One region of the Exiguobacterium sp. SH1S1 genome, then DNA from elsewhere that is predicted to be linked to it. Evidence: predicted binding sites of a transcription regulator. Region 1 holds the regulator's gene; the other holds the start of a gene.
What was found. Region 1 encodes Rex, which represses fermentation and respiration genes when NADH is low (regulators of the CRP and FNR family bind a similar motif). Its sites were predicted from a motif close to TTGTGAAATATTTCACAA; they were not measured.
Positions count from the first base shown of each region.

Region 1 (10,602 bases):
GCCGCCCTCAAGGAAGCGACGGAACGGGAAGGCATCCGCCTCGTCATCCCGCCGCTCAATCTGTGCGGGGACAACGCCGGCATGATCGGTGTGGCGGCGCATCACGCGTATGTGCGCGGCAAGCGCGATACACTGGCGATGAATGCGGTTCCTGGGTTATCCTTAGAAGAGAGCATGACAGTCTAGGGGGAACAGAGAGATGACGAAACGTATCATCATTGGAGGGCTCATCGTATTGCTCGTCGTTGCGACGTTTTTGCAAGTACGTGAGATCATCCGCGCTTATAATATCGCTTATGTAGAAGAAATCGTCCCAGAAGAGACGCGGGTCCGTTCGCTGACGGGCGCTGATACGCTCGAAGGCATCACCCGTGTGACCGGTGAGAACACACTCATCGAGACACTGTATGGTTATAAGAATCTAGAAGACCAAGACATCAAGAGCGTCATCGTCGTCGACCGTAACCTCGGCGTGCAGCCGAAAGCGAGCGACGCCTATTACGAGCTCTTCCCGGGCCGTGAGGCGACAGAGGAAGAAGCGGCCAAGTTCGATGCGCTCGTCAAAGAGTTCGACGAACAACAACTGTTCGCGCAAGTCATCTCGGCCCATGAGGCCCGTTATGTGACGAACCGCGAAGAGACGCTGACGTTTTATAAAGTGTTCGTCCGCGACGTCGATACGAACGAGTACGTGTTCTTTATCACGGAAGACGGCATCAAGCTCGACTTCCACACGCGCGGGTTCCAACCGTTGCGCTACTTCTAAAAAAGGCTCACAGAAACGGATATTGTCCGTCTCTTTGAGCCTTTTTCATTTGTCTTCGATGAAGAACGTGACGACGAGAAAAGAACTGCAACTACGGTAGACTTTATAGAAAATGCGCCAAGTGAGTATCGATAGTCAGCCGGCCAATAATATGTGCGCATGGATGGGACGCAATTCATAATCCATCAAGCGGATATTTTTAGTCTACTCCATTGATTTCACCTACTTTCTGTTGTTCGTTTACATAGTCTATCTGACAGTCGGATGAACCGGGCTCGTCACTTTATGGTGATCTTTTTAATAGTGGACTCTGGATGAAATTATAATCACAAAAATGGGAAATGGTTACTTTGAGGGCCATAAGCCTAGTATATTTTTCATGACCTAAGAAAATTGTTGTACTATTGTCCTTTTTGTTTTGATAAAAAAGACATCTAGAAAATTGATTAGCAATCTTGAATACTATTAGAGTGGTGGGAAAGACATGGGCAGAATAGAGAAAACAGATGATTGAACTGCCGATATTTGTCTTTTCCCAAAATATAAAGCTTATATAGTAGGGGACACAACGTTGAGTAAAGGTTTTATAATGAAAGCATGTATGAGTAGTTTGGCTTTATTTACAATACTGGGGACAGCACATCCAGCTTACGCATCTACAAGGGGGAGCGAATCGAAATTGCGTCCAGACGCAGAAGTAGATTCGATTGAAGAGGATCGTTTAGTAAACGATACGGATCAGCTTAATGAAATTGAAGTATTTTTCACTAATCCATCAGTTACGATGACGAAAGAAAGTGATGAGTTTAGTATTATACATGAAGACTCAAATTTAGAATTCGATAAAACAGAAGAAGGGAAAGTGATTTTCAGAAACAAAGAAGAACAGTATTCTATTGAAAATGTGGCTTTAGTAGGAGGTGTCCAAATCCTCTACAACATTGAATCAACTGAGTCGCCAAAAGAATATGTCTTAGATTTAGACATTACTGAAGGTAGTCGAATTATTCACGAAGATGGAGAGTACAAAATTGTGAATGAAAAAGGTGAGGTAGAGGTCTTCATTGGCTCCCCTTGGGCGAAAGACAGTAATGGAAACGAAGTCGAAACATATTATGAGATTAAAGACCAACAGTTGATCCAACATATTGATTATGAAGGAACGGATTATCCTTTAGTCGCTGATCCATTGTTCTGCTCGGATACAATCGATAATACAGCGTCGAAGTATACGGACTCTAATACTTTTTCTGTATATCCACGGACATGTGCACGAACGTATATTACAGCTAGCTATACTTTGGGTGGCGCATTATTAGGCGTTTTTGGGTCAACTGCCATCGGAAAACAGATGTGGTCTGAAGTTGTAGCAGACGCTTCGTATCAAGCGACAAGTACGGCAAACCGCCCGAAGCTCAAAGATCAATTTATCTGTCATGCAGTTAACCCGACTACGATTTGGAAATCATCTTGGAATCTAGATACGAATCGACCGGATGTTTCATTGTTGGATACGTATAAAGCACTTTGTAATCCAGACTATTAAAGGCGAGGTAAACTATGAACATTCAATACTTTGAACCAGATTCGTTATTTTTCATTGTAATCGCGTTGCTAATCCTCTATCCAATCCTTCTTTTAGTAGGGGTGACTACGAGTAAAACAAATCTTATTGGAAAGATTATTTACGGTATTTCAGCATTCTTTTATGCTTACGTGATTTGGTATAGCTACAGCCTAGGCATTTACTTAGACGAGATGTCTGATCCGGCACAAGATGAAGTCATCTTTGGTAGTATAGGATATTTCCATTTAATTTTGTTGGCATTCCCCTACATCTTTTTAACGATGGGTTTTACGTTCAAACAGCATACTCGATCATAATAAAAGAGCGCCTTCCGCTATACGCGGATTGGCGCTCTTTCGTCAGTTTTTCGGTTGTCGATAATTATTTCGATACCACATATTCACCCGGCTCACGACGTAGACGATAAACGCGAGCACCCACATGAACAGCGTCTCTCGATAAAAGTGGCCCCAGACCGAGCCAGGCGCATAAAAGCTATGCACCGTGACATCGATCGGCCAAATGACAAGCCGGATGAACAACGTGCTCATAAGCAAGCCGCTGAAGAGGCTGATGATGATACCGGACCATGTTTGGATGATAAACCCGACGACAATCGGCAGGAAGTAAAATAAAATGATTGGGACGTTCGTCGCCTCGCCACGGATGAGTTCCGAGATATACTCGGTCCCGCTCGGCACGATGTAGACGAACCCGGTCAGGAACGCATGCATCCAATCGATCCGCATGGCACGGGAACGCATCATGAATGGAGTTCCTCCCATTCTGCGAACAGTTCCGTGATCGACTCTTTCGTCGCATCGGACTCAGTCGACAGTTCTTGGGCGCGAGCGAAGTCGTTGAACACGTCCGGTTCGCACAACAGCTGCTCGATTTCTTCAAGCCGCGCTTCGTGGCGCTCGATCGTCAGTTCGATCTCTTCGACCCGCTGTTTCAACCGGCGTTCTTCGCGCTGCTGTTCCTTGTCGGCGCGCTGCTTCTTGACGACGACTTGTTTCGTCTCCTCGCGGGCGAGCCGGGCAAGGTCCTCGAGCTCTTCTTTCTTCTCGACGTAATACGAGTAGTCGCCGAGGTACTCATCGATGCCGTTCGGCGTGATCTCTAAGACACGCGTGGCGAGCCGGTCGATGAAGTAACGGTCGTGGGAGACGAACAGGATCGTCCCGGGATAGTCGACGAGCGCGTTCTCGAGGATCATCTTCGAGTCGAGGTCCAAGTGGTTCGTCGGCTCATCCAAGACGAGCAAGTTCGGCTGCTCGAGCTTGAGCTTGGCGAGCGTCAGCCGGGCCCGTTCGCCGCCGGATAGTTCTTGGACGCGTTTCATGACGTCGTCGCCGCTAAACAAGAACTGGCCGAGCAGACTGCGGACTTCTTGCTCGCGCATGAGCGGCCAATCGTTCCAGATCTCATCGATGACGCGGTTGGCGTCCGACAAGTTCTGTTGTTCTTGGTCGTAGTAGCCGATCTCGACGCCGGTCCCGTAACGGATGTCACCGGTGAGCGGTGGTTGTTGTTTCGTCAACACTTTGAGGAGCGTCGATTTGCCGACCCCGTTCGGGCCGACGAGGGCGACCGACTCGCCGCGCTGCAGTTGGAAACGCAAGTTCTGTGCGATCGGTTCCTCATAGCCGATGGCGAGGTCGCTGCCGCTCAACACATCGTTCCCGCTTTGACGTTTGATCGAGAACGACAACACCGCGCTTCGTTCGTCACCGTCCGGCACGTCCATGCGGTCTATCTTCTCGAGCCGCTTGCGGACGCTTTGGGCGCGTTTCGTCGTCGTCGCCCGGGCAATGTTCCGTTGGATGAAGTCTTGCATCTTGGCGATCTCTTCTTGTTGCGAATCGAACTGTTTCTTCTCTTGCTCGTAGAGCGCGGCCTTCTGCTCGAGGAATTTCGTATAGTTCCCGACGAAGCGGCGGCTGCGGTTGCGTGACAGCTCGTAGACGACAGAGACGACGCGGTCGAGGAAGTAACGGTCGTGGGAGACGATGAGGACGGCACCTTTATAGCCGCTCAAATATTTCTCGAGCCAGCTGAGCGTCTCGATGTCCAAATGGTTCGTCGGCTCATCCAAGATGAGCAGGTCCGGGCTTTGCAGGAGCATCTTCGCTAAGGCAAGACGTGTCCGCTGTCCGCCTGAGAGCGTATCGATCCGACGTTCGAAGTCGTCCGGATAAAACCGCATCCCGTGCAAGATCGAGCGGATCGTCGCTTCGTACTGATAGCCGCCGCGGTCTTTGAACGTGTGTTGCTCCTCGTCATACGCCGCGAGCAGACGCTCGTAGGCGGCCGGGTCGTTCAAGATGCGCTCCGAGCCCATGTCTTGCTCCATCTGGCGGAGCGTCTTCTCTTGTTCGATCAAGTCGGTGAAGACGGTGAGCATCTCGTTCCACATCGTCTCGTTCGATTCTAACCCCGAGTCTTGGGCGAGATAGCCGATCGTCACGTCTTTTGGCTTCATGATGTCGCCCGAGTCATAGTTGTACTCGCCGGCGATGACTTTTAACAGCGTCGACTTGCCGGCGCCGTTGCGGCCGACGAGGGCGACGCGTTCGCCTTCTTGGATTTCTAGTTTGACATTCTCTAAAATCGGCTCGACGCCGAACGATTTGGATAGGTTGTTGACTTGCAGTAGGATCAAGTGAAAAAACCCCTTTCTCTCTGTTTAGTATACTTTATTTCTTCCCCTTTTCAGGTATATTCATTGAGTGCTTATGTGAATTCGTTTACAATCAAGGTGTATGAAATCAGATTCGTTTGAAACGCGTCGTAAAAAGGAGGCTCTTTCCGTTGAGTCAAAACGAACCAAAGATTCCGCAAGCGACAGCCAAACGGTTGCCACTATACTATCGGTTTATCCAAAGCCTACATTCGTCAGGGAAACAGCGTGTGTCTTCTGCTGAACTGAGCGAGGCAGTCAAGGTCGATTCAGCAACGATTCGCCGTGACTTCTCATACTTCGGTGCGCTCGGTAAAAAGGGATATGGCTATAACGTACAGTATCTGTTAGACTTTTTCCGTAAGACGCTGAATCAAGACGAGATTACGAACGTCGCCTTGGTCGGGGTCGGTCATCTCGGGACAGCGTTCGTTAACTATAACTTCCTTAAAAACAATAACACACATATCGTCGTCGGGTTCGACGCGGACGAGACAAAAGTCGGCACGACGATGTCAGGTGTACCGATTCATCACGTCGATGAGATGGAACAGATCATGAAGCAAAACAAGATCGATGTCGCCATCCTCACGGTCCCGTCTGCTTACGCGCAGCCGGTCGCCGATGACTTAATCCGCTTCGGCGTTCGAGGGATCTTGAACTTCACGCCGGCGCGATTGACTGTACCGGACACGGTCCGCGTCCATCATATCGACTTGTCGATCGAACTCCAGTCGCTCATTTACTTTATGCAACACTATCCATCCACTGAGGGGGTCCATCAATAATGGAATTTCTACAATCATCACTCGTCGTCGGCATCCCAGGTGGCGTCAGTATTTTCGTCATCGCCATCATCGCGCTCATCCTCTTCGGGCCGAAGAAATTGCCAGAGTTCGGCCGGGCAGCGGGGCAGACGCTCCGTGAGTTCAAAAATGCCACGAACGGTATGATGAAAGAGCACGACGAGACCGACAAGAAAGAAATTGAGAAGAAAGAGCAGTAAGCCATGAGCCATCAACCTGATCAAGAACGGGCAATGTCCGATCACTTGACAGAGCTGCGGAGACGACTGATGCTGTCGGCATTTGTCGTCTTTGCCTTCTTCCTGATCGCTTTGCCGAGTGTCAAATACGTGCTCGCCTATCTGCAGGCGGACCTCGTCGAACGAGGGCTCGAGCTGAACGCCTTTGGGGTCGCGGACCCGCTCATGATTTACTTGAACTTGGCGCTCGTCATCGGGCTCGTCGCGTCGGGTCCATTTCTACTGTATCAACTGTGGGCGTTCGTCGCACCTGGTCTGCATCCGAATGAACGAAAATGGACGCTCGCCTATATCCCGGTCATCTTTATCTTGTTCCTCATCGGTCTCGCATTCGCCTATTATTGGTTGTTCCCGCTCGTCCTCGATATCTCGACGGACCTCGGGCAAGACCTCGGTCTGACGCAAATCATCGGGGCGACGAACTATTTCACGTTCCTGTTGCAACTGACGATCCCGTTTGGACTGTTGTTCCAACTTCCGGTCGTGACGATGTTCTTGACGCGCATCGGTGTCGTGACGCCGTACTTCCTCTCAAAAATTCGGAAGTACGCCTACTTCGCCTTGTTCGTCATCGCGGCATTCATCACGCCGCCGGATTTGACGTCGCACCTCATGGTGTCGCTGCCGCTCTTCTTCCTATACGAGATCAGCTTATCGATCTCGCGCGTGACGTACCGTGGTGTGCTCCGACGTGAGAAAGAGGCGATGGTGAAAGAACAGATGGATTTGATGAAGCAAATGAATGAGAAGTGAACACTACGTCATGAGACGTGGTGTTTTTTTAATTTTAGGGCTATTAAATTTTGAAAAAACAACTTAAAATTAGGAAGGTTGAATTAAAAATGGATTATTTTTGAAAGTTATGTATTCATAAACAGAAATGAGGAGAACGATGAACAAATGGTTATGGAGCATACTCGTTGTGCTCGTCATGGTGGCAGCGCCCGGATTAGACGTTCGGGCAGAGGGTTATGCCAAGCCTGAAGTCATTCCGGCAGGAGAAGTGGTAGGAAATAGTGAATATGTGTGGCGCTCAGGAGATCCTGAGACGCTCGTCCATGTGAAGACCGGTGAAGTCTATACATTACCGATTCGAGTGTCCGTCTTGCACAACATTCACGCAGTCGGGGACGGTCGATTTATTTTGGAAGGGTGGCAACAATGGATGGTATGGGATATCCATACCGATTCAGGTTCAAGCTTTCCGATTGAGCCGGGAAGCGGTCTGGATGCAGTCGTTGCGATCAATCAGTCGGCGGAAACAGTTTTATGGACCGACGACAAAAAATATGTCACCACGTCGATGGCAGGGGACATCCTCGGGTCGATCACTAAAGAGAGTATGTATGAAGCATACGGACTGCTCGACGACGGAAATGTCCTCGCATTCGTGGATGGCCAAATCACGAAACGGACAGTGACGGGTGAAGTGCTCGAGACGCTTGGTTCATATACGGGCCAGGTGAGGGGAGCGTCGTTGATCAAGGGAGCGAACCAGTGGGTCGTCACAAAATCCGGTGACTGGGAACATCTCAATATATTCGATATAGCGACGAAACGATGGATTGAGAAATATGCGCCAGACGTAAGGAATCTAAGTTGGAAAGACGGCGTATACTACTTCACGATTCGAAAGATGTACACGACGTTTTATGTCAGTTATAACGTGGCGACGAATGAGTGGCGAGAAGCGCCGATCGATGACGCGGACGTCCGACAGCACGGACCGTGGTATGTCTTTTCTGAAAACCGCACGGTAGGTTATACGCCGGAGTCGTTATGGAAAGCACCATGGAAACTGCTTGTCAACGTGCCGAAAACGACGGCACGTTATGAAGTAGGTCGTCCCTATGAAGTGAACGGAAACGTGACACTTGTTGATGGGACGGTTTTACCTGTCTCGGGTACCGAGTTGAAGGCCCGTTTAGTCTACCAAGACGATCCATTCGTCTGGGAGCAAAACAAACTGACGCTGCAGACGAATGGTTCTTATGACATGATTTTCGAGTGGAATGATTTGGACCGACGCTTAGATTTATGGGCGTCGAATTACGTACCCCTCACACTCGATCCACCGTCGGGCGTATTAGGTCCGATCAGTGGGAAGACGGCGCCGAACACGCCGGTGTTTGTCAGCGTGACGAAAAACTTGTATCAATCGAATTCATCGGATTCATTGTTGAACTATCAATCGACGACGGTCCAATCGGATGAATCAGGGCGCTATACGTGGCAACCTGCGCGTTGGTTCACACCGGGATCTCGCGTGACTGTGAAAATCGGTAGTAAGTCGGGCGTGTACGCCGAACCAATCGAACTTCAGACGGTCAAGGAGAGTGAGGACACGTCACCGAACGGCATCTCGGTTCTGACGAAAACGGTCACTTCAGGTGTCACGTTGAAAACGACGCCGAACGCCTCGGTGGATGTGTTGATTCGCAGTGGGAAATACTACGAAGTTTTGAATGAGCAGGCAGATGAGGACGGGCTCGTTTCGATTAAAGAGTTCAATACGATGCCTGTAGACATCGGAACAAAAGTCTACTACAAATTAAAAGAGGCACCCGCTTCAGCGTTCCGGCTCACAACCGTTGAGACAAGAGTGGAACCGCCTGTGTTTTCGTGGACTCGGACACCGTTGATGTATGACAAATCCATCAATGTCACATCGAGTACCGATCAGGCCTATCGCATTTATCGAAATGGTACGCATGTGGCGACAACACGCGCGATGCCGTACACGTTCGACACCCCACTGAAAGAAGGGGAGGTCATTCTCGTCACACGCTCGAGCGGCGATGCGACGTACCAACTCACGAAAAAGGTCCAAGCGTTCACACCGACGCTCAGTGTGACGGACACGCTGATGACGAAGACAGAGGCGACGCTCACGATCAAGAAGACGAGTACGGCGACTGTTCGATTTTACGTGAATGATAAGCTCGTCACGGCGAAACGTCTGTCGACGACGCGATACACGGTCCCGGCCAAACCGGGAGATGTGATTCGTGTCCGAGCGGCGGTCGGATCGAAGTCGCGTGACGTCTCGGTCAATTTGCCGAAGACATCGCTGTCGACGCTCTCAATCAACGATGAGAAGTCGCTTTGGGTCGGATACGTGATTCCGAACAGTACCGTCACGTTGAAGAACGGTTCGAAAGTACTTGCTACGGCCAAGGCAAGCAGTACCGGGCGAGTGACGCTCCGCTTCACCCGTCAGCCGATTAACGGGACGCTGTCCTTGACGAGTCAAGGAGGACTGTTCCGCCATGTGCAGACGTCGAAAGTGACTGTTGGTCCGACGCCTACACTCATGACAACGATTCCGTCGAGTGCGTCGAAGACACTCAAGGCGACTTCGAACGTCGCGTATGGCACGTTGACGCTCACACGTGGCTCGACCGTCCTCACCAAGAAGACGGTGACGGCTACGTCGACGACGCTCAGTTTCGCCTCACAAAAGAAAGGGACGAAATTGACGCTCCGTCTCGTGACGCCGCAAGGTCGGAGTGTGACGAAAACAATTTATGTACGGTAATAGAGGAGCCATTCGCTGAAGCGGATGGCTTTTTTCTGAGATGGGGAATGTGACAAGAAAGTGATACGATGAAACCAATCAAACACACGTCAGGGGGAGAAGCGATGGCTTGGGAATATTACGGGGACGCGCTCATCGTCACAGGGATGTTGACGACGGTGCTCTTACTCGTCGTGCTATCTTTTTTGAAGTTACTATACAGGCGGAGACTCGTCTTTCCGTTGACGCTCGTGGTGATGGGCTATGTCCTGTTCATGGTCGGGCTCGTCTTCGTCCGGGGCTGGGACGGGATGGGCTGGAGTTTGATCGGTTTCAGTTTGTACGTGATCGGGCTCGTCACCTATATCGGTGTCGTCATCTATCACTGGGTGAAAGCGAGACGCACGTCCAATTCATGATCAAAACCGTTCCGGTCGCGGAGCGGTTTTTTTGTCGTCACAACCGTCGTCAAACTTTAGACATAATTACGTGAAAAACTGAGCAAAGGGATTGTCAAACCTTCTTGTGAAATAGTACACTAAGTTCAGAAAGTGAATGTGATATTTGTCACAAACACTAACTTGCCTACAACTCAAAGGAGAGACTACCATATGAAAATCGCAGTCATCGGATGTACACACGCAGGAACAGCAGCAGTCAAAGGCTTACTCGCCAAGCACGACAATCTCGACATCACCGTGTATGAGCGGAACGACAACGTCAGTTTCCTCTCGTGTGGGATCGCCCTCCACGTCGGCGGCGTCGTCAAACGCGCTGAAGAATTGTTCTACTCATCACCGACCGAGCTCGAAGAACTCGGCGCGACGATGCGCATGAAGCATGACGTGTTGAACATCGATGCGGAAGCGAAGACGGTCCACGCCAAAAACCTCGAGACGGGTGCAGACGTATATGACACGTTCGACCGTTTGATCGTGACGACAGGATCTTGGCCGATCGTCCCGACGCTGCCTGGCATCGAGATGACTGGGATCGAACTTTGCAAAAACTATGGTCACGCTCA
Region 1 covers NZ_SJUZ01000015.1:1,560-12,161, reverse strand. Annotated here, with positions in the region: gene tsaD (tRNA (adenosine(37)-N6)-threonylcarbamoyltransferase complex transferase subunit TsaD) at 1-186, shown strand, start outside; gene EVJ23_RS14755 (hypothetical protein) at 200-766, shown strand; gene EVJ23_RS14750 (DUF2599 domain-containing protein) at 1,338-2,312, shown strand; gene EVJ23_RS14745 (hypothetical protein) at 2,693-3,100, opposite strand; gene EVJ23_RS14740 (ABC-F family ATP-binding cassette domain-containing protein) at 3,097-4,998, opposite strand; gene EVJ23_RS14735 (redox-sensing transcriptional repressor Rex) at 5,148-5,804, shown strand; gene EVJ23_RS14730 (twin-arginine translocase TatA/TatE family subunit) at 5,804-6,022, shown strand; gene tatC (twin-arginine translocase subunit TatC) at 6,026-6,814, shown strand; gene EVJ23_RS14720 (hypothetical protein) at 6,954-9,599, shown strand; gene EVJ23_RS14715 (YesK family protein) at 9,668-9,997, shown strand; gene EVJ23_RS14710 (FAD-dependent oxidoreductase) at 10,190-10,602, shown strand, end outside.

Region 2 (10,602 bases), on a different contig from region 1:
CACCGGCCGTCGCGATCGCCGTCGCGAAGACTGCTGTCGAGACCGGTGTCGCCAACCGTCCGCTCGACGAGGACGCCATTCGCCGCCACGTACGTGATAAGCGGCTATAACACGAAAAATTGCGCAGACCATAACGGTCTGCGCAGTTTTTTAGACTGTACCTTGTAAGATCCCTTCCGCCCACTCGACTTCTTCCGTCGTCGGTGGTTTGATGCCTTTTAACGGATAGTCGAGGCCGAGCGCCTCCCATTTATAGACGCCCATCTCGTGATACGGCAAGATTTCGACTTTCTCGACGTGGTCGAGTTTTTGAATGAACGCCGCCGTGCGCCGGAGCGCCCCTTCATCAAGCGTCCATTCCGGGACAAGGACGTGGCGAATCCACATTTTCGTTCCGCGCTCGGATAAGTGTTCAGCAAGCGCGAGCGTGTTGGCGTTGCTCCGTCCTGTCAGTTTCTTGCACATGTCGTCATCGATATGTTTAATATCGAGCAAGACGAGGTCGGTGTGGTCTAAGATGGCGTCAAGGTTAGGGGGACGGAGTGCACCCGACGTATCGAGCGTCGTGTGGAGCCCGTGTTTTTTCGCTTCACGCAACAGCGCTTCTAAAAACTCTGGTTGCGCGAGCGGATCGCCCCCTGAAATTGTGATGCCGCCTTTTGATGCTTCCATGAACGGACGATAGCTGAGCGCTTCTTGAATGACGTCCTCGGCCGAACGATGGTTATTCTTTTTAAAATCCCACGTATCAGCGTTGTGGCAATACAAGCAGCGAAGCGCACAACCTTGCAAAAAGACGATAAAACGAATTCCCGGGCCGTCAACGGTTCCAAACGATTCGACCGAGTGTACATATCCCATTGTCATCGAGATGACCTCCTAACGAATGAGCGGCCTTCAAGCGAAGGCCGCCAAGCCTTTACTTACAATGAACCGTGGAACGTCCGGTTGATGACGTCGATCTGTTGCTCGCGTGTCAACTTGATGAAGTTGACGGCGTAACCTGATACGCGGATCGTGAGCTGCGGATACTCTTCTGGATGTTCCATGGCGTCGAGCAACGTCTCACGGTTGAAGACGTTGACGTTCAAGTGGTGACCTTTGTGCTCGCCACCCATATAGCCGTCAAGAAGTGCCGCCAAGTTAAGTTCACGTGCGACGTCTTCTTTACCGAGTGCTTTCGGTACGATCGAGAACGTGTATGAGATACCGTCTTGCGCGTGTTCGAACGGAAGTTTAGCGACTGACGAGAGCGACGCTGCCGCTCCTTTCGTATCGCGGCCGTGCATCGGGTTCGCACCCGGTGCGAACGGCTCACCAGCACGACGGCCGTCCGGTGTATTACCTGTTTTCTTGCCGTAGACGACGTTCGACGTGATCGTCAAGACCGATTGCGTATGAAGCGCGTCGCGATACGTTTTGTGTTTCCGGACTTTTTCCATGAACGATTCTACGAGTTCGACGGCGATCGCGTCGACACGGTCATCGTTGTTTCCGAATTTCGGGAAGTCGCCTTCTGTTTCAAAGTCGACAGCGATGCCGAATTCATTCCGGACCGGTTTGACCGTCGCATATTTGATTGCTGACAAGCTGTCCGCCGTCACCGAAAGGCCAGCGATACCACAAGCCATCGTCCGTAAGATTTCAGGGTCGTGGAGCGCCATTTCAATCCGTTCGTACGCATATTTATCATGCATGAAGTGAATGACGTTGAGTGTGTTGACGTAAAGCTCCGCGAGCCAGTCGAGCGTCCGGTCGAAGTCAGCGTACACTTTGTCGTACGTGAGGACGTCTTCTGTGTTCATGTCCCAAGCCGGAGCGATTTGTTCGCCGCTCTTCTCATCGCGTCCACCGTTCATGCTGTAGAGGAGTGCTTTCGCCATATTGGCACGGGCACCGAAGAACTGCATCTGTTTGCCGATTTTCATCGGTGACACACAGCAGGCGATGCCGTAATCGTCACCAAACTCTGGAAGCATGAGGTCGTCGTTCTCGTATTGGATCGCCGACGTCTCAATTGACATCTTCGCGCAATATTGTTTGAATCCTTCCGGTAATTTCGTCGACCAAAGCACCGTCAAGTTCGGTTCTGGTGCCGGGCCGAGGTTTGTGAGCGAGTGAAGGAAACGGAACGAGCTCTTCGTGACGTTCGAACGGCCATCCTCACTCATCCCACCGATTGATTCCGTGACCCACGTTGGATCTCCAGAGAACAATTCGTTATAGTCAGGCGTCCGCAAGAATTTGACGATGCGGAGTTTCATGATGAAGTGATCGACGATTTCTTGGACGTCTGACTCTGTCAAACGGCCTGCCGCCATGTCACGCTCAGCGTACACGTCAAGGAATGTCGATACGCGTCCGAGAGACATCGCCGCACCGTTTTGTTCTTTGACAGCTGCAAGGTAAGCGAGATATACCCATTGATAGGCTTCTTGCGTCGTTTCAGCCGGGCGACCGAGGTCGAATCCGTAAGCAGCGCCGAGTTGTTTCAATTCTTGAAGGGCACGAAGCTGTTCAGACATCTCTTCCCGCGTCCGAATGTCTGCTTCCGAGAGGAAACCGCCATTGTTCGCCAAATCTTTTTTACGCTCGGCAATCAAGAAATCTAAACCGTACAAGGCAACGCGACGGTAGTCACCGATGATCCGGCCACGTCCGTATGCGTCTGGGAGACCTGTGATGATCCCTGACTTACGTGCCGCCCGCATCTCTGGTGTGTAGGCATCGAAAACACCTTGGTTGTGTGTTTTACGAATGTCTGAATAGATTTTTGTGATTTCAGGATTTGGTTCGAAGCCGTATGACTCGAGCGCGGCGTCGACCATGCGAATGCCGCCGTTCGGATGAATCGAGCGTTTGAACGGTTCGTCCGTTTGGACACCGACGACTTTTTCAAGGTCTTTATTTAAGTACCCAGGTCCGTGTGAGATGATTGTCGACGGCGTGTTTTGATCGACATCCCAAACGCCCCCGCGTTCCCGTTCTTCTTTCGTCAATTCCATCACTTGTCCCCAAAGACGATTCGTCGCCTCTGTCGGTCCGACTAAGAAACGGTCATCCCCTGTATACTCGTGGCGGTTCAAGCGGATAAATTCACCGACATTCACTTCGTTCGTCCACTGTCCAGGAACAAATCCTGACCAGGCTGATTTAATTTCAGTTGCCATTATGGTCACTCCTCATAGTTGAGATAACTGCCTGATTCCTTATAATATGAGTGTACGTGAAAACGTGAACAATATGTTTTACATTCTTGTGAAAGTTGTAACAATCTCATGAACATTGGTGTTACGCCGTTTTTGTAAGCGCTATTTTATCTGTTATAGTAGTTTTTCAACTTACATAGAAACAGACGAATCCCTATTCGTTCACGTTCTTGTGAATTCTGTATTATCTTTAAGTAGTTGTGAAAAATCATACAGTTTTTGTAGTGACTTAACTCACAGGTTCGGGATAGAACTTGAATTTTTGCCTTATATCGAGCACAATGGAAGCAGAACATTGTAGAAGAGGAAGGGGTTCTTCCCATGACGTATGAACCATTAACAGCCGAGCATAACTTAAAAGCCGGTGACCGCATCTCCCTTAAAGTCGAAGAGGCTGGAGACAAGCGCGACGGATTTATCACAGAATTTGAAGAAAAAGGCTTTTGGATTCGCTTTGATGACGATATCGAGAATGAGGATTTCATCGATTTCCGTGACCATTTAATGGTCGCACTCGTGTCGCGCCCAATCGACGTCGCGACGACGTATCCAGAACTAAACGCCTATGCAAAATTGCTTAAGGAATTGGAATACCGCGTGTATCAAGGCTTCACGGTCGAAGGTGTCGAAGCCTCGCCTGAGCACATCGACGTGCACATCAAACTCGTCGAGGACGGGCAAGTGTACACACAGACACTCCGTTCATCGATTGACCAAGACACTGAACATGTTCGCTATATTTGAACCAGGGAGCGCTTATGCTTCCTTTGTTTTTGCCCAACGATAAGGAGAACTGATATGAACTTTACAAAACCATTCATTAACGAAGCCTGGGAACGCCTTGGCTTTAACGAACCGATGCCGGTCCAAGCGGAAGCGTTCCCGCCCCTTTTAGAAGGAAAAGACGTCACAATCGAAGCACCAACAGGGACAGGTAAGACACTCGCTTATCTTTTACCCGCTATTGAAAAAATCGATGCCTCGAACGACCGGATCCAAGTCGTCATCGTCGCACCGACGCGCGAACTCGTCATGCAGATCCAAACGGTGGCGCAACGTTTCACCGAAAAAGGTGACGTCCGGATTGCCTCGTTCATCGGCGGCGTCGAACTGAAGCGCCAAATCGATCGCTTGAAGAAAAAACCGCATTTGATCGTCGGGACACCAGGACGTCTCGTTGAATTGATCGAGAAGAAAAAACTTAAACTGCACGAAACGCATACGATCGTGCTCGATGAAGCCGATCAAATCATCGACAGCGGATTGACGGAAGCGGCTGAGCGCATCATCAACCATACGGCGCACGAGCATCAAATCTCACTCGTTTCGGCGACGTTGACGGATACGCTCCAAGCCTGGGCTGCCCCGTTCTTGAAAGAACCGGTTCACGTGAAGGTCGAACGGACTGTCAGTGCTCAAGTGACGTACGGCTATATGTTGACGACACGTCGCTATAAGCCAGAATTGCTTCGTCGCCTATCACACGTCGACGGTGTCAAAGTGCTCGCCTTCATCAACAACCGCTCGTTCTTACCGCCGCTCAAAGGTGAGCTCGATAAGATGAAAGTGAACTACCGTATGCTCGATAGCTTGAAAGGGAAACGTGCCCGCGTCGAGACGCTCCGCGAATTCCGTAAAGGCGAATATCCGCTCCTCATCACGACGGGTCTCGCAGCGCGCGGACTCGACATCGATGAAGTGACGCACGTCGTCCATTTCGATTTACCTGAATCGACCGATGACTTCATCCACCGCTCAGGACGGACCGCTCGCGGTAGCGCGGCCGGGACGGTCCTGTCGATCGTGACACCGGAAGATTTGACGCACTTGAAATCGTTCGCCCGCCAGCTCGGTGTCGAATTGAAAGAGCTTGAGATTTACCGTGGCGAAGTCATCGAGAAACGGATCGAAGACAAACCGCCGGTCGTCAAACGTCCTGCAGACAAGCGAGGACCACGGCGATGAAAAAAGACCGGAAAGTAATTCCCTTCCCTTTGCTCGTCGAAGAGTCCGAATTGCTGGCCGAACTGAAAAAGTTATACGAGCAAGCGGCACTCGCACGCAGCACGCAGTGGACGAACTATATCCAAGAGATCGCTTCGGAAGGCACGTGGCACTTGAAAGACGCCGAACTGTTCCGCGATTTGTTCATCGATTGGGCCGTCTTCTTTGAGACGGATGAGGACGGGATGACACCGCACGGCCGCTATTTGGCGGACCACAAAGCTGACATGTCACCTGCTCTCTATCATGCCTTGCGCGGTCTCGCCGTCCCCCGGTGCTCTGTGTTTGAAGTGACCGAAGACGGCTTACGTGATTGGGAGACGAAAGAGACGTACAAGGTAATGCTACCGGAAGTACGCGAACCAGGCGACGTCATGCTCGGCAAGCTGCTCGACATCCGTGGCAGCTGGCGCTTCGGGTCGGCCTTCCTCGCACTTCCAGCGAAGATGGCTGGCAACGTAGCAGATCTGTACATCGACTTCATGGATGAGGTCGGTCCAGGTGCGTTCCTCGATCAATTCCCTGAGTTTTGCGCGGAACTGATCGATATGTTGCTTGATTTAGAAGAAGGGGTCATCATCCCGAAACCAACGAAATAACCGAGAGGCAGCCGCCTCTCGGTTATTTTTTATCTCACATAAAATTGGGCGCCATCGAGCAATAACTTCGCTTCCTCGTTCGTCGCGTTCACCGCGGCGCTCGAGACTTCTTTCCCGTCCTCGTATACGTCGATGACGGCTCCGTCTTTCGTCGGACGGACGTGGTACAGTTGGTTTCCGACATAGGTAGTTGTGCCAACTGAACCATCGATGACTTGGCGTGTCGACGGTTTTCCTGTCATCAAATCGACGACGATTTCGGATCCGTCTAGTTGCACCGCCATCAACTCGTTATCATGTACGGTCAAGTTTGACTCTTCGGCTTTTGAAGCGAGTTGGACGACTTTATTCGTTTCGATGTCATAAGCGAACAGTCCTGGACGATTTGTTTCGGTAGAATGGGTCTCCCCGTTCTCTGTGAAGGATTCATACGCCCCAACTCGAACTGGGATAAACCGATTACCGGTCGAGATCGGCATCATATTGCGGTCATAAAACCAAGACGTCCCGAGCACTTCGGAAACGAAGTCGTTGTCGAGATCGAGATCTTTGATCGTTATCTCGTTTGTTCCTTCCTTAAGCACGGCAAGTTTTGTTTTTGATTCCGCCTCATAACCACTGCGGAAAATTAAATGAACGTCCCCGTCGTGAACGAACAGACCAGCCCACGAGCCCTCCATCACATCGGCCGGCGCCTTAAACGTCTCACTCGTCACAGTCTCACCATCCGTAGACTTGAATAAGACAATTTCCTGATTTCCGTTTTGTCCGAGGCCGACATATCCTTCATCCGTGCGAATCGATTGGGCAAAGTTCAATTCTTTCATCTGGCGATAGAAGCCGCGCAACGAAGGATCGAGTGTGTCTCGATAATGAATCGCTTCTTCGATATAGTTCATATTCGTCGCGATCCGACTACGTTCTGTCGTCACTTCGAATCGTTCACTCGTCTCGTTCTCCGTCTCATAAAACACATCGATCGTCTGGTCGGCCCATACATCAGGATTCGTTTTGACAGTTAACTCCCACTCCGCTTCCGTCTTGTTCATGTCGATGACGAACGTCCCGAGTCCGAGGACGATTACCGCACCGAGCGCAGCCACATTCCATATTCGTTTCATATACTCACCTCACACACTTAGTTTCTTCGTCAAGTAGCGACGACTGATCCAAACCAACCCGATAAACCAAGCCGCCAAACCGATCCCGGCGACGAGCAACGATTCATCCATAAAGAGCCCGTTTCCGATGAAGCCGAAACCGATGGCCGGAAGCACAATGATGGCTCCCAATGAAACAGTGGCAATCACCGGCGCCCACATCGTCCGTTGCCATAGACTCCGTTCCACCAACACGAACGTGAAAATGAATAAAACAACGAGCCCAATCAACGCTTGGTGAATGATGAAATTCACGATTGACATCGGATACATGACAGACAGCATGCCATCATAAGAGACAGCCTGCTCGAACGAGCCACGTATCGGTACCATCTGCGAATCGAACCAACCCGTGAACGCTATGTACTGGAGCTTGAGCGCGATCCATTGGACGGCAAACAAACCGAGAATCATCAACAGCATCGTTGCGAATTTTGCCCCGAAGACGAGCATCCGTTGTTGCGGCATCATCAATAAGCGCATCATGAACATGCCGCGTCCTTGGAAATCGCGATACCAAATCCAAAAGCTATAAAGTAGCATCGCCGCAATCGCCAATCCAATCGACAAAATATATGCCGTCCCGCCGATATAGTTTCCAAACGATAATACATAATCAGGTGTCCCAGTGCGACGCAGTTTTTCATACATATTCGTCTCGCTCCATAAGAAGAAGCCGAGCCAAGCAAATTGGGTGACGACGAGAAGCGTGATCAAGATGAGATACGGTTTCGTCGCCCGCTCGACTTCCCATCCGAGTAGTCTTAACAAATTCATGCCCCATACTCCTCTATCATGACGTCGACGATCGATTTCCCGTGAATGAAGCGGACGTCCTCGACGTCGAATTCACGGACGATCCGTCCTCGGTTCAACATGACGGCCTTGTCGACCAAATACTCGATGTCGTCAATCTCGTGCGTCGTGATCAAGACACCGCGGTCTTCCATGATGTCACTCGAAAACAGCTCGACGATTTGCTCTTTTGAAAACACATCGATACCTGAGAACGGTTCGTCGAGCAGCAAGTAGTCCGGGTCTTGGGCGATGCCGAGCGCCAAATTGACCTTGGCGAGCGCCCCTTTCGACAGTTCACTCAACTTGTCTTCTGGAAACAGTTTGAACTCGTCGACGAGTCTAGCGAACAACTTCGTGTCGAACTTCGGATAAAAATCGCGCATGAACGCTTCGCACTGCTCGATCGAAAAGTGGATCGGAAACGTCGAATGGTCCGGTACGAACGCGACGTTGTTCAAATCGATCGGCTTGCCGTCAATCAAAACGTTGCCTTGATCGAACGGGGTCAGCCCCATGATGCCTTTTAAAATCGTCGACTTGCCGGTCCCGTTCAGACCGATGAGGCATGTGATCTCGCCTTTGTTGGCCGTGAACGACACATCTTCGATGACTTGTTTTTTGCGGTAACGCTTCTTAACTCCCAGTACCTCGATCATCGAGATTCCCCTCCCCGTATTGCCGTTTGATTTTGCTGACGAGCTCGTCCATCGTGACGTCGAGCTCTTGAATCGATTCGACGAAGACAGCGACCGCCTCATCGACGAGTTCGGTCCGAATTCGTTTTAATACGTGGTCGTCCGTCGTCACCCGACTTGGACGATTGCGTTCGGTCGTGATCAATTGCTGTTCCTCCATTTCCTTGAACGCCTTTTGGACGGTGTTCGGATTGATTTTCAGTTCGGTCGCGAGCTCTCGCCGCGACGGCATCTCTTCGCCCGCCTTCAACTCGCCTAGCGCCATCTTCTTTTTGAAGTAGTCGACGACTTGGATGTAGACGGGAGACCTCGTGTTAAATTGAATGATCATGTTGTCACCTCTCTAAGTGTATGATGCGACTAATACACTATCTGACTGTATTATTACCGTAATACACTTGACTGTCAATAATAATTTCCCAAAACAATCCAAAACAAAAGACGCATCCTCATTGATTAGGATGCGTCAGTTTGATGAGCGGACGATATAGTCGGCTCGTATCACTGGATTGACCGTCTTGATGTAGTGCGCTTCACCCGGCCAGTAGCGGCGCTCATATTTGGCGAGCCGTGCCGCTAAATCGCCGATATACGTATCGCGATTTAGCACACGCTCGTAACGCGTCTCGCGTGGACAGTCAAGATAAACGATGTAGTCGAAATACGACCGCCACTCGTCCCGCAATAAGAAGATGCCTTCAATCAACACGAGCGCATTCGGAGCCACATCGATCGTCCGCATGACAATCGCGTCCTCGTCTCGCTCGTAGTATGGCAACGTCAGACGCGTCTCACCTCGGGACAACGGCTCGAACAACATCTTCACGAGCAGATCGACGTCCCATTGGAGCGCATAGTATTCCACCGCCTCAGGCTGCCCCGTCTCATAGCGCCGATGCCGTTCGACGATGAAGTCATCAATATGTAGAAGCAGTTCGTTCGGCGCGATACCACTCAATTGTTCGACGAGCGTCGTCTTCCCGGCCCCGCTCAAGCCGTCGATCGCGACGATGAACGGCCGGTCGTGGACACGGTTAGCGTATGCTTCACGAATCACTTCCTGTAACGTCTCCATACGTTCTCCCCCAAATCAAAAAAGTCAGCCCTAGAGGCTGACTTCAGTTTACCAGAGCACCCAACCTTTCGCTCCCGGAGGCGCGCTTTCAATCAAGTGCCAAATCGGAACCGTGTAGGCGAATGCGATCAAGACGAACGTGACCGTGATCCAGAGCTTCCAGTTCTCAAAGAACCGTGGCGTCTCCATTGCCGCCTCTTCCGTTTCCGCGAGTGGGAACTCTTCCTCACCTTTTGGTGCGAGGAATGACAGGTTGAACATCGAATAGACGAAGATGAGCACCGAGACGAGAAGGATCGTCCCGCCGATTGCCATCGCCATATGGTACGGGATCCATTCACGCGTCAACGCGTCTGAGAAATACGTCGCCGGACCGGTCCGACGCGGGTTACCTTGAAGGCCTGAGATGTGCATCGCATACGACATGATCGACATCCCGAACGCCCACGTCCCCGTCTGAATCAAACCGAGACGGTTCATTGATTTCGTGAGTGTACGTCCGCGTAGTACCGGTACGAGCCAATAGGCAGTTCCAAAGAACGTCAAGGCGACGGCCGTTCCGACCGTGATATGGAAGTGACCGGTGACCCAAAGCGTGTTGTGGACCATCGCGTTCAATTGGTGCGACGCGTTGATGATACCGCCGGCACCAGCCGGAATGAAGAACAACATCCCGACGAACGGGGCGAGGAAACGCACATCGCCGTACGGCATCTTTTTGACCCAACCGAACAGACCGCGTGCTCCGAGAGCGCGTCCCCGCAGCTCGAACGTCGCGAACAGCGAGAACGCCGTCATGAACGACGGAATGACGACGAGGAACGTCAAGATGACTTGGACGAACTTCCAAAACGGATCAATCCCCGGCTCTGTCAACTGGTGGTGGAAACCGACCGGGAACGAGAACAAGAGGAATAACAAGAACGCCATCCGCGCGAGCGCGTCCGAGAAAATCTTCCCACCGATGACTTTCGGCACGACCGTATACCAGACGATATAGGCCGGCATGAGCCAGAAGTAAACGAGCGGGTGACCGAAGTACCAGAACAACGTCCGGCTCAG
Region 2 covers NZ_SJUZ01000004.1:72,006-82,607, forward strand. Annotated here, with positions in the region: gene EVJ23_RS09310 (NAD(P)-dependent malic enzyme) at 1-110, shown strand, start outside; gene pflA (pyruvate formate-lyase-activating protein) at 151-867, opposite strand; gene pflB (formate C-acetyltransferase) at 924-3,170, opposite strand; gene EVJ23_RS09325 (hypothetical protein) at 3,531-3,953, shown strand; gene EVJ23_RS09330 (DEAD/DEAH box helicase) at 4,008-5,174, shown strand; gene EVJ23_RS09335 (hypothetical protein) at 5,171-5,812, shown strand; gene EVJ23_RS09340 (hypothetical protein) at 5,842-6,933, opposite strand; gene EVJ23_RS09345 (hypothetical protein) at 6,943-7,749, opposite strand; gene EVJ23_RS09350 (ATP-binding cassette domain-containing protein) at 7,746-8,426, opposite strand; gene EVJ23_RS09355 (GntR family transcriptional regulator) at 8,404-8,796, opposite strand; gene EVJ23_RS09360 (kinase) at 8,932-9,540, opposite strand; gene EVJ23_RS09365 (b(o/a)3-type cytochrome-c oxidase subunit 1) at 9,589-10,602, opposite strand, start outside.
Region 2: the regulator Rex is predicted to act here: its motif matches at 3,257-3,274, upstream of pflB (formate C-acetyltransferase).